One region of the Alistipes sp. HGB5 genome, then DNA from elsewhere that is predicted to be linked to it. Evidence: riboswitches for the same ligand, from Rfam matches in the RefSeq annotation. Region 1 holds a riboswitch; the other holds the start of a gene.
The links. A riboswitch is a leader RNA that binds a small molecule or an ion and turns the genes downstream of it on or off. The one in region 1 is predicted to bind cobalamin.
Positions count from the first base shown of each region.

Region 1 (5,527 bases):
AGGCCAGCGGATAGGGTCCCGCCGTGTAGAGGAATGCGAACACGACGCACAGCGCGCCGACGGCGATCAGCCACCAGCCGCCGTAAAAGAGCAGTCCGCAGCCCGTGATGCAGGCGGCCGCGGTCGTCAGGGCGATTCCGCGACGCATGGCGCGGGGTGTGATCCAGCCCTGTGCGCAGGCCCGTTCGGGGCCCAGCCGGTCTTTGCCGTCGGAGCCTTTGAGGTAATCCCAGAGGTCGTTGATGAGGTTGGCGTCTATCTGCATCAGGAAGGCGAACAGCAGGCACAGCACGGCGGGCTGCAGGTGAAAATCTCCGTCCGAAGCGGCTAAAGCGCAGCCCAGCATCACCGGTACGGCGGCTCCCGTCAGCGTCTTGGGCCGCGCCGCGAGCATCCATGCCCGAAACGAATTGGTGGCTGTTTGTGTTTTCATGTTTCCGGAGCGGACTTATGCGCTGCGTGTGGTTTTATTGCTGTATTGTTTGGGCGGATAACCGTTTTGCGGCTCCTTCCGGGGCAGGGCGTAGTCAGACGATCCCGGATTGGCGCATGCCGAAGTCCCCGCGCCGCCTGCGGTGGCGGAAACTTCCGACCGATACGACGACCGGCAAGACCGGACCGGCAGGCGACGGTTCACCATACGATCGGCTCCTTGCCGATGCTGCGGAGATATTCGTTGGCGCGCGAGAAGTGGCGGCAGCCGAAAAATCCGCGGTAGACCGAGAGCGGCGACGGGTGTACGGACTTGAGGATGAAATTCCGCTGCGGGTCTGCGATAGCTCCCTTTTTCTGGGCGTAACTGCCCCAAAGCATGTATACGACGCCCTGTTTGCGTTCGGAGATCGCGCGTACCACGGCGTCGGTGAAGGTTTCCCAGCCGCGGCCCGCATGCGACGCCGCTTCGTGTGCGCGGACGGTCAGCACGGCGTTCAGCAGCAGTACGCCCTGCTCGGCCCAGCGGTCGAGGTTGCCCGTCGCGGGAGGGGGCGTCCCGGTGTCGTCGGCGACCTCCTTGAAGATATTCTGCAGCGAGGGCGGGAACGGCACGCCGTCGCCTACCGAGAAGCAGAGCCCGTTGGCCTGTCCGGGACCGTGGTAGGGGTCCTGACCGATGATGACCACTTTCAGCTTGTCGAACGGGCATTTGTCGAAGGCGCGGAAGATGTTGCTGCCGCGCGGATAGATGCGCCGCGTGGCGTATTCCTGCCGTACGAACTGCGTGAGGTCGGCGAAGTAGGGTTTTTCGAATTCGGGAGCGAGCAGCTCTTTCCAGTCGGGGGCGATCTTTACATCCATGTTGCAAGGTGTGTTAAAGTGGTGTAAATGTAGTAAAAAGTCGGCAAATTCCAGTTGTTTTCGCTGCCGATATAAGGAAAGGGGTTTTGTTTTTTGCGCTTTGCCTGCTGACTGCGCGTGCGCGGATGCGGAAAAACCGCCGAAAGGGGCCGTGACGCTGATTTATATGATCGGCGACGGCTTGGGGCTGACGCAGGTCTCGATGCCGGTGATCGGGGGCGGTTACGTACCGAAGGCATTCGACCGTGCGCAGGGCGCGGCCCTGATTCGGACCCGCCGGCCGACAACCGCGTGCCGGACTCCGCTGCGGCGTGATGGACAACACCGGACAGGTCCGGCGGATCATGGCGCCGCTCGGACCCGGCGGCTGACGGTACGGAGGGGATTTGTGCCGCAACCCGAATTCCGGCTGCGTTTTTTTTGTTTATTTGAGGGATTGTGCTACCTTTGCTTTCGCTACGGTTTCCCGGTCCCTTTGCGGTCGCCGGGAATTAAAAGGGAATACCGTGAGAATCGGTAACAATTCCCGTTGCTGTGTGCCCGGCTTTCTTGATTGAAAGTATTTTCCGGCATTCTTGGCCACTGGTCCTCCGCGGACCGGGAAGGCGCCGGAGAGAAGGGCGAGTCAGAAGACCTGCCGTCGCGATTATACGGATTTCGCTTCTACGGTGAATGGAGCAGGTCTTGGGTCATTTTCAACCGAACGTATTGAGTGTGTCGAAAACAACCTCGGATGCCGGACTGCGCGCGCTTTGTTGCGTGTGCGTCGGAGTGTGCCTTTTCATCTTTGCGGTCCGCCGGAACGGAACAGTGTTCAACCAAAAACGGATAAAAGATGAAAAAACTGATCTTAGGATGTTTGCTGGCCCTGTTTGCATCGGGCTGTAACGACAACGAACCGGAACAAAAACCGGTCGAACTGAAAATCTCGTTCGCCGGGGAGAATCCCGTCGAATTTACGGTCGGGGAGCAGAAGCGGCTCGCCTTCACGGTGACGGGCGACGATCTGGAGGGGCTGACTTTCGCCGCCGAGCCTGATGAGGCCCTCTCCGGCTGGACGGTTGTCGTCTCCGCCGGGCGCGAGGGGGATGCCTACGCAGGCGCGCTCGATGTTACGGCGTCCGCAACTCCGTCGGAAACGGCCGTGACGCTGACCGTCACCGACCGCAACGGCAAGCCGTGGAGTGCGACTACGCCGACATTGACGGCCGTGCAGGCGCCGGTGACGGCCATCGACCTGAGCCGGGACGGAACCGCCAACTGTTATATCGTCAGCGAGGCCGGCGATTATATGTTCGACGCTACGGTGCGCGGCAACGGCAGCGGAGACGATGCCGCGATCGCGCTTGCCGACGGCATGAAAGCCGACTGGCTTTGGGTGACGAAAGGGCTGGAACAGGAAATTTCGGCCGTTTCGCTCGATGCCGGAAAAGGCCGCATCTTCTTTACGGCGGCAGGCGCCGCGAAGGGCAATGCCGTCATCGCGCTTGCGGATGCCGCGGGGGAGATCGTGTGGAGCTGGCATCTCTGGTTCACGCCGGAACCTCGGATGGTGACCTATGCCAACGGCCGCGTATTGCTGGACCGTTCGCTGGGAGCCGTCGGCACGACGCCCGGATCGGCCGAGGCTTACGGACTCTATTACCAGTGGGGCCGCAAGGACCCGTTCTGCGGGGGTACGGCCCCCGAAACCTCGGCGACTGCTTTTGCGCAGGCGGCGGAAAATTCGGTCGTCAATCCGGCCTTCGCCGATACGCATGCGTGGAAGCAGGAGAGCGGGGCGGCCGTTTCGACACTGGAATACGCCGCGGCGCATCCGCTTTCGTTCCTTTCGAACAAGGGTGCGACCGGAGTTTACGACTGGCTGGCCAAGCCCCGCGCCGATTTGTGGAATACCGCGAAAACCTGCTACGATCCGTGCCCCGTGGGGTATAAGGTGCCGGACCGCGATACGTGGGACGATTTTGCGGACGATCAGGACCGCTATGTGGACGGAACCTCGGAATGGGATGGGGAGAAGTACGGCATGACCTACATTTTCGGCGATCTGAGGGACTGGTACCCGACATCGGGTTACCGTAACCGCGACAAGGGCAATCTCGCCGGTCTCGCTACGACCCGTACGGGGCATTACTGGTCCAACTATCGTTCGGGAAACACGATCTCCTGTTTCTATATTTCGAAAAAGCTCAGTACGGGCAAACTGCTCCAGCCGCAGTCTTCTTCGAAATCCGATGCGGCATACGGCTATAACGTTCGCTGTTGCAGGGAGTAATCCGGAGCGGCGGAGTCGCAGAGCCTTTCGGAGATAGGGCTGAAAAGTCCGGAGCGGCCGGGGCGGTCTCGCAGGTATCGCTATTCGGCGGTCCGGCAGGCCGATAAAAACGGCGTCCACTGAACTCAGGGTGGACGCCGTTTCCGCTTATGGTCGGTTCTGTGGCTTGGGAAAGCCGGGGCAGTCTCTGAGGACTGCCGGCGGGGGGGCTTGAAAATCAGGAGCGGATGCCGGTCCGCGGGAGCTTGGCTTGGGGAAAGCAGGCCGGGCGGCCGATTCGTGGAGCCGGTTGATTCGGGGAATCCGGGCCGGTCGGTTTGGGGAATCCGGGTTATGGCGCCGCGCGGTCTGCTTGGTCGTAGCCGGTTGAAAAACTACTTTCCGGATTCCGGGGCCGGTGTGTCGGACGCTTTCGTAAGCCGGAAGTCCACGGGAAGCGTATATTTCACGCGCACGATCTGCCCGCGCTGTTCGCCGGGTTTCCATTTGGGCGAAGAGGCGATGACGCGGCGGGCCTCCTCCCAAAGCGACGCGTCGGGCGCTTGGAGTTTTTCGATGTCGCTTACCGAGCCGTCCTTCTCGACGACGAACGACAGCACGACACGTCCTCCGATCCCCTTTTCGAAAGCTTCGGCCGGGTACTTTACGTTTTTCTGCACCCATGCCCGGAAGTTGCCGAGGTCGCCGTACGGGGCGGCGGGATCTTCGGTCGGGAAGAGAGGCATCGTTTCGGTCACAAGGAACGCCTCTTCCTTTTCGGGGGTGCCGTTTTTAATTGCGATGGCGTTTGCCGCGGTTTGTTCGGCGTCATCCCTCTTGCCGTTGCTTTCGGACGTAGCAGGTCCCATATCCGCTCCTTTGAGCGTGATGACTATCACGCCGTTGCGGGCCTTTTCGCCGTAGAGTGCGGTGGCGGCTTTGTCCTTGAGGACACTCATGCTCTCGATCCGGTCGGGATCGAGTTTGCCGATCTCCTTCGTTTCGATTCCGTTGACGATATAGAGCGGTTTGTCCGTTACGGTCGTTGTTACGGTCGTGCCCTCCGTTTCGGATTTTCCGGCCGTTTCGGCCTGCATGTCGAACATGAACATCTGACGCGCCTTGTCGCCGACTTGTGCGATATGCGGTTTGCATCCTATGTGGCTGATTTCAAGAGCCGAATTGGCCGGTACCTGTAATGCGGCCAAGCCTTCGTCGTTGGTGACCGCACCTATCTGCGAACCGCTGACCTTGACCAGCGCACCGGCGAGCGGGGCGTTGTCCTTGTAGGTGGCGACGCTGACGGTCACCTGCTCCTGCTGTTGCTTCTGCTGTTGCTTCTGCGGCGCGTCGGGCAGGTCGTCGGTGGGGGTAAAGCCTGCTTTGGGGTTTCGTATCAGGGATACGACGACCGGGTTTTCGTCTTTTACGCCGATGGTCCGAGGCTCGTAGCCGATATGGCTGATTTTGAGTTCGCTGCCTTCGGGGACCGTTATCACGGCCCGGCCGTCTTTGCCGGTGACGGTGCCTTTTGGGGTGCCGGCCGCCTGTACGAGCGCTCCTTCGATGGGGCGTTTGTCTTTTTTATCCACTACCGATAGCGTCGCCGTGCAGGTCTTGTCCTGCTTCTGCATCGCGTCGGCCGCGGTTCGTATGCCGGTCGGCTCTTCGGTCGTTCCGGTTGCGGGGGCGGTCGCCGGGGCGACGATCACAGCTGCGCGCGAGGTGAAGCCGAATGCGCACAACAATCCTATCACGGCGGGCAGCGTACCCGCCAGCCGCAGCAGGCCGTGCCTGCTTTTTGTCTGCATGGTCATCATTTTAAAGCGTTTTTTAGTGAGGGAGTTGCGCAGCCCGTTGGCTATTTCCGGACTATAACCGAAAAGCTGCCTGAAGATGGTTTGCATATATTCGGCGCGGTTGTAACCGCTGTTCAACACGTCGTTGTCGGCCTCGAACTCTTCGGCTTCGGTCAGC
Region 1 covers NZ_AENZ01000008.1:7,989-13,515, forward strand. The annotation lists gene menA (1,4-dihydroxy-2-naphthoate octaprenyltransferase) at 1-433, opposite strand, end outside; gene ung (uracil-DNA glycosylase) at 634-1,296, opposite strand; cobalamin riboswitch at 1,739-1,952, shown strand; gene HMPREF9720_RS01160 (hypothetical protein) at 2,132-3,571, shown strand; gene HMPREF9720_RS01165 (M56 family metallopeptidase) at 3,946-5,527, opposite strand, start outside.

Region 2 (5,527 bases), on a different contig from region 1:
CCTGCTGGTTGTAGCGCTGGCCCGTGTAGATGAAGCTGTAATTGAGCCCCCACCCCTTGTAGAACAGCGCGAGGATGGCCGAGCCGCTGTGCCAGGGGATGTAGGGAATCTGGTCACGGTAGTAGGTGTCGGCCGGGTCGGTGATGTCGATGGCCTTCTGATAGGTGTACTGGAACTTGGTCGTCACCTCCAGCTTGCCGAGCGTGAACAGGGCGTTCAGCACGGCGTCCACGCCCTTGATCTCCACTTCGCCCAGATTGAGCATCGTCCAGCGGAACTGCTGTCCCTTGGGATAGGCGATGATTTTATCTGTGATTTTGTTGTAGTAGGCGTCGACCGAAACGTCGAGCATCCGCATGAAAGGCGATTTCTCAAAATTGCGCGTGTATTTCAGGCCGACGTTGAATTGTTCGGCATATTCGGGCTTGAGGAAGGCGTTGCCCATGTCCGTATAGTAGAGGTCGTTGAAGGTCGGCATACGGAACATCCGTTTGTAGAAGGCGCGTACAGAGAGGTCGTGGTTTTTCAGCACTTTGAACGATCCGAAGAACGCCGGGGTAGCCACAGCCTTGTCTGGCCGGGCTTCGAAGCGCTCGACCTTTTCGTGGACAAAGTAACCCAGCACGCTGGCCTGCATCTTCAACCGTCCCCATTCAAATGCCGTGGCCAATGCGGCCATATGGGTATAGCGCGTCGGAAAGGGGAAGGTGCCATCGCTTTCTGTGGGCATGTAAAAAGTGGCGTCGAGCGTATTCCATTGGAAGTCATAGGCCAGCGACACCTCCCAGTGTTCGAAGATGTTGTAGAGATTAGCGCACGAGAAATAGAACTCCTTCTGCTTGTAGGTGTTCTTGGTTTGGATCAACTTGGCGTCTTGATTCTCGTAATGGGTGTAGTCGGCGGCGTACTTGGTGTTGAACAGCGTGCGGAATTTCTTCGACCAGCGGTTGGTCAGCGTTCCCTGGATGAACGAGTTGGTGTCCCACAGCCGCTCACCATGGCGAAAGACGTTGTTGACGATGGCTCCCGGGATGCCGCGTTCGGAGTTGTAGGTGTAGGCCCGCACGGTCCATTGTCCGTCGGCCATCTTGCCGTGAAGTCCGGCCTCCATGCGCGTAGCGTTGATGTCGCCGTTCTGTCGGTAGGCCGTTGTGTCGTAGGCGATCTCGCCCAGCGTGTTGCGGCGGCGGTAGCGGAATTTGTACCGGCCGGTGGCATTGATCCACTCGCCGCTGAACGACGAGCTGACGGCGTCGGAGATCTTATACTCGTAGCGCATCGAGGGATTGATGAGCCCGAATGAACCGGTCTTCATCGTGGCCTTGAAATTAGCCCGTTTGCCCTCCTCGAAGCGGGGACGCCGCGTAGTGATGTAGATGGTTCCCGAGGCTCCGAAATCCTTGGCCGACTGGAAAATGTCACTCTTCTGTCCGTTATAGAGCGATATTTCCTCCACGTCGTCCAGCGAGAAGCGCCCCAGATCGACCTGCCCGTTCTGGGCGTTACCCAACTGGATTCCGTCGTAGAAGACCGCCATGTGGTTGGTGCCCATCGAGCGGATGTTGACGGTTTTCAGACCGCCTACGCCGCCGTAGTCTTTGAGTTGCACGCCGGCAAAATAGCGGATGGCGTCGGCCACCGAAAAACTGTTCAGCCGTTGCAGATCGACGTCTTTGAGGACCTGTGCGGGGATGACTTCGCGGTATTTGGGGATGACGGGGGTGCCGACGATGACGACCTCGTTGATGTTCTGGATACTGTCCAGTTTTCCGACGTAACGCCGGTTCGTGGTGGAATCGGCTTTATCGGATGCCTGAACTGCTGTGGAAATTCCCCCCCCCGCAATAAATGCGAGACATAGGATCGAAAGGTAGAATTGCTTCATTATGCGCTTGGTATCAATAGTTTGTTCGGTAACCATTGATTCCACAGCCGCAATGCAACGAAACAAAATGAAAAAGTGCTTTACATGCATTATCGATTCACGCCCATTCTCCGCAGGCTGCGAAACCAATCTGTCATGCAAGGCAGGTCTTCTGACTTATTCCGGTTACGACGCCTTCCCGGTTTTCACCAGTGGCTGAGATTGTCGATCCCTCATGTGTCCGTTTCCGGACAGGAACTTACAGCAGCGGGAACTGTTGCCGACTTTCACGGCATTCCCTTTTAATCGATCGGAGGCCATATGGCCTTCTTTCCGAACCTTTGCGTGGCAAAGATACAAAATTTACCAGTAATAAAAAATGTTTTTATTTTTTATTAGTCTGTGTCGTTTTATATTGGTCGCTCTGTTTATACCAATATGTAGCTTCGCCCCGCCATTCGTTCCGATCTCTATATAAATACCCGGTTGCCAATATTGTCAAAATTGATAATACGGTTAGAAATACGATTGTTCTCAGAACGATAGGTGGTTGTTTGAGATAGCGTATCTGGGTTTTCATTTCCCATAATGTATTGTTGGCGAGCTTTTCGAATTTCGTCGTATCAACTTCGTTCTTGAATTCGGATAAAGACTTTTTGAAACTTAGAACTTCAGTAATTATTGTTCGATTCTCCTTGTCGATCACCTCCAGTCTCCCCGCTAACTGCGCCAGCAACGCGTTGTATCTGTCGGTAAATTCCTGCATCTGCTCGGTTTTTGCTCCGGACAAGGCCGTATTCCGTTGCAGTTGTTCGAGCTGCTGTGCGATCTGCCCTTGCGAGCGTTCCGCGGCCTCTATCAGCCGTTCGATCCGTTCCAGCTGCGTATTCTCCCAACCTGCGTTCCCTACGCCGCCTGCTTTGGCGTTTTTAATGGCTTTGACAAGTGTTTCCTTGAGGTCTTCGTACATCTCGATTGAGAGGTCGATCTTATTTTTGTCGTTCATGGCTTTCCGGTTTTAAGGTTATATTTTCATTTTGGCTCTTCTTTTCTGTTCTTCCATCCTGCGGCGGCGTTCCATTGCGGCTATGGCCATCGCTGCAGCAGCGGCATCGAGCAGTGCCGTGATTCGTGCTATATGCTCTTCGGGACTTTCTCCCGGCTTGCGCTGCAACTGTGCGGCCGATACTCCGACCGGCGAACTGGCCGGCGGAAGCGGAATCGCGTCGATCTTTCCGCCGGGGCTAGGCGCCGCAGGCTCTTCGCGCGTACCGCCGCCCATGCCGCCGAACAACCCGGCAAATGCCGAACGGTAATTGCCTGCCGCCGCCGAGAGGTTTCCGAGGAGCTCGGCCCGATGCAGCGCCTGCTGTTGCAGGAGGGTGAACCGGTTGTCGAGTTTCGTAAAGCTGAATGCCCTGTCGATCTTCGAGCCGGAGAACTCGAAGCCGTTTTTCGAGAACAAAACCCCTTGTTTGCGGTCGGTATTTCCGCAATATTTGTAGCGCATCGTAATACCTTGATCTTTTAACTTACGTTCCAGCTCGTTCCAGTTTTTGCACTTGGGCAGGCTGCCTTCGATCGCATCGTAGATTTCGTATTGGCTCTTGTCCGGTTCGCGCAGCTGTTCCCGACGCACTTCCTCTTTACCCGGTGCGAGGTATAGCCCGTATTTCTCGGTCAGCTCCCGGCAGACCTTGGCGTTGCGGATCTTGATGTTCTTGTCCGAAATGGTCTGCCCGTTGTTCCCGACCCGGTTGTAAACCAGATGACAGTGCGGATGGGGCTGGTCGAGATGGCGAACCAAGAGATACTGCGTATCGGTGATGCCCATCTTCTGCATATACTCCTTCGCGATCCGCGTCATCAGGGCGTCGGTCATCCGCGGAGCGTCCTTGGGTGAAAAAGACAGGGAGATATGCCCGACGGTGTTTTTTAGCCGTGGGTTCAATAAGGTCTGGTCTTTGAAGTCCTGCACCATATCCTTTACTTCCGGAGGCATAATGCCTTCGGCTTCCAGTATCCGGGATTCCTCTTTCATCACATAACCCACCGTCCCCGAAAAGGACGAAGCGGATATTACCTTACCGACCATCGCATATCTGCTTCAGGAGTTTTTCGATAGCCGTGACGATCGCCGCATGCCGTGCCCTGACAGCCGCCAGACCTTTGACATTGGCCAGCCGGGTCAGCTGGTTCAGATTTCGGGCGACGCCTTTCAGTTGGGCCATGAAATCCAGTTGTTCGCGGGTGATCCGTGCTCTTACCGTTCCTCGGTCGATCAGCTGGCGCAGGACTTCGGCTGGCGGTTGTCCTGCTTCGCGGCAGAGGGCCGAAAAGCGGAGTTTCCGCTCGGGACTGAGCCGCGTGCTGACGACGTATTTACGGATGCGGCCGATGCCGACTTTCGGCCGACCGCCCTGTTTGCTGTATGTTTTTTTCGGTGTTTCCATGATAAGTGGGTTGTAAGCATTTTTTTGTTCAGACCATCGGGATTTTACGCCGGCCAGCGGGGAAGGCGGAGTTTTCGTTTACGAAAACACAACCTTGCCTTCCTTAAATCTTTACCCCTTTCCGACGCGGTGGTTCAATTTCCGCCGTTTCCGCTTTCAGGGCTTGCAGATTATTCCGAAGAGCCTGAACAGCCTTTGTTTCGGAGATGTTTTTTGTGGCTGGAAGTTTTTCCGCATGGCCTTTTATGCGGGCGATCAGATAATCGTTTACGTCCTTGTGCCCGCTGTAAAAATACCTTTGGTCGATTACCTCGCTGCGGGGGCAAAGACGGATCAGATCGGCGGTCGTTTTACGCCCTGCCTCGTCGTTGTCGAAGAAGGCGTGAATCACCGGATGCCGGGAGAGAAACGGTACGGCTTTGGGCAGGTTGACGACCGAGTTTAGAACCGCGGCGTCGATGTGCAGTCGTTCGGGATGTTTCAGCGAGAGATAAGCGAGAAAATCCATAAATCCCTCGAAAGCGATCACCGTGTCGGAACGGTTGTCGAGGGTGGTGATGTGTTTGGGCGAGGAGCCGCCTTTGAACCGCTCGGAGCGGAGCTCCCACCCTCCGGCATCGTTGCGGAACCCGACGGCGAAAAAGGCGCGGCCGTTTACCTCGTAGCGAACCTCGCGGCAGAATGCCGCGGCAACAGACGGGACGATGCCGCGCGAAGAGAGATAACCGACCAATGCCGGATGACGAAGCGGAGCGTCGGAGAGGATCCGGAGCGCGGGGACGGCGGCCGGACGCAAGACCGGCAAGGGACCTCCGGCAGCTGGACGCTCGCCAACACCCGGTGAAAGAGAAACGGAACCGGCGTCCCTTTTTTCACCGTTTTGCAGCCGTCGGATCGCCTCGCGGCTGTCGCACCGCTCCAACCGCATCACGAGGGTGAGCAATGTGCCGCCTTCGCCCAGTCCGAAGTCGTATCAAAGATTTCGCACGTAGTCCACTTTGAAACTCGGCGTGCGTTCTTCCCGCAAGGGTGAAAGATACATGCCGTAACCGTTTCGTTCGTATTTGGGCAGAATGCCCCGCCGGGCGAGGAATTGCCTGATGCTGATATTTTTCAGATCATTCATAATGTTTGTTTTTCGAAGTTTAGCGATATTGCCTTACTACCTACTACATTCGCGTAATCGTTTGATAAACAATTTGCTATGCGT
Region 2 covers NZ_AENZ01000041.1:47,375-52,901, forward strand. The annotation lists gene HMPREF9720_RS06830 (TonB-dependent receptor) at 1-1,885, opposite strand, end outside; cobalamin riboswitch at 2,010-2,223, opposite strand; gene HMPREF9720_RS06835 (hypothetical protein) at 2,250-2,870, opposite strand; gene HMPREF9720_RS06840 (relaxase/mobilization nuclease domain-containing protein) at 2,889-3,959, opposite strand; gene HMPREF9720_RS06845 (MobC family plasmid mobilization relaxosome protein) at 3,949-4,317, opposite strand; gene HMPREF9720_RS06850 (toprim domain-containing protein) at 4,421-5,113, opposite strand; gene HMPREF9720_RS16025 (hypothetical protein) at 5,291-5,443, opposite strand.
Region 2: another riboswitch for cobalamin. It lies ahead of HMPREF9720_RS06830 (TonB-dependent receptor); the one in region 1 lies ahead of HMPREF9720_RS01160 (hypothetical protein).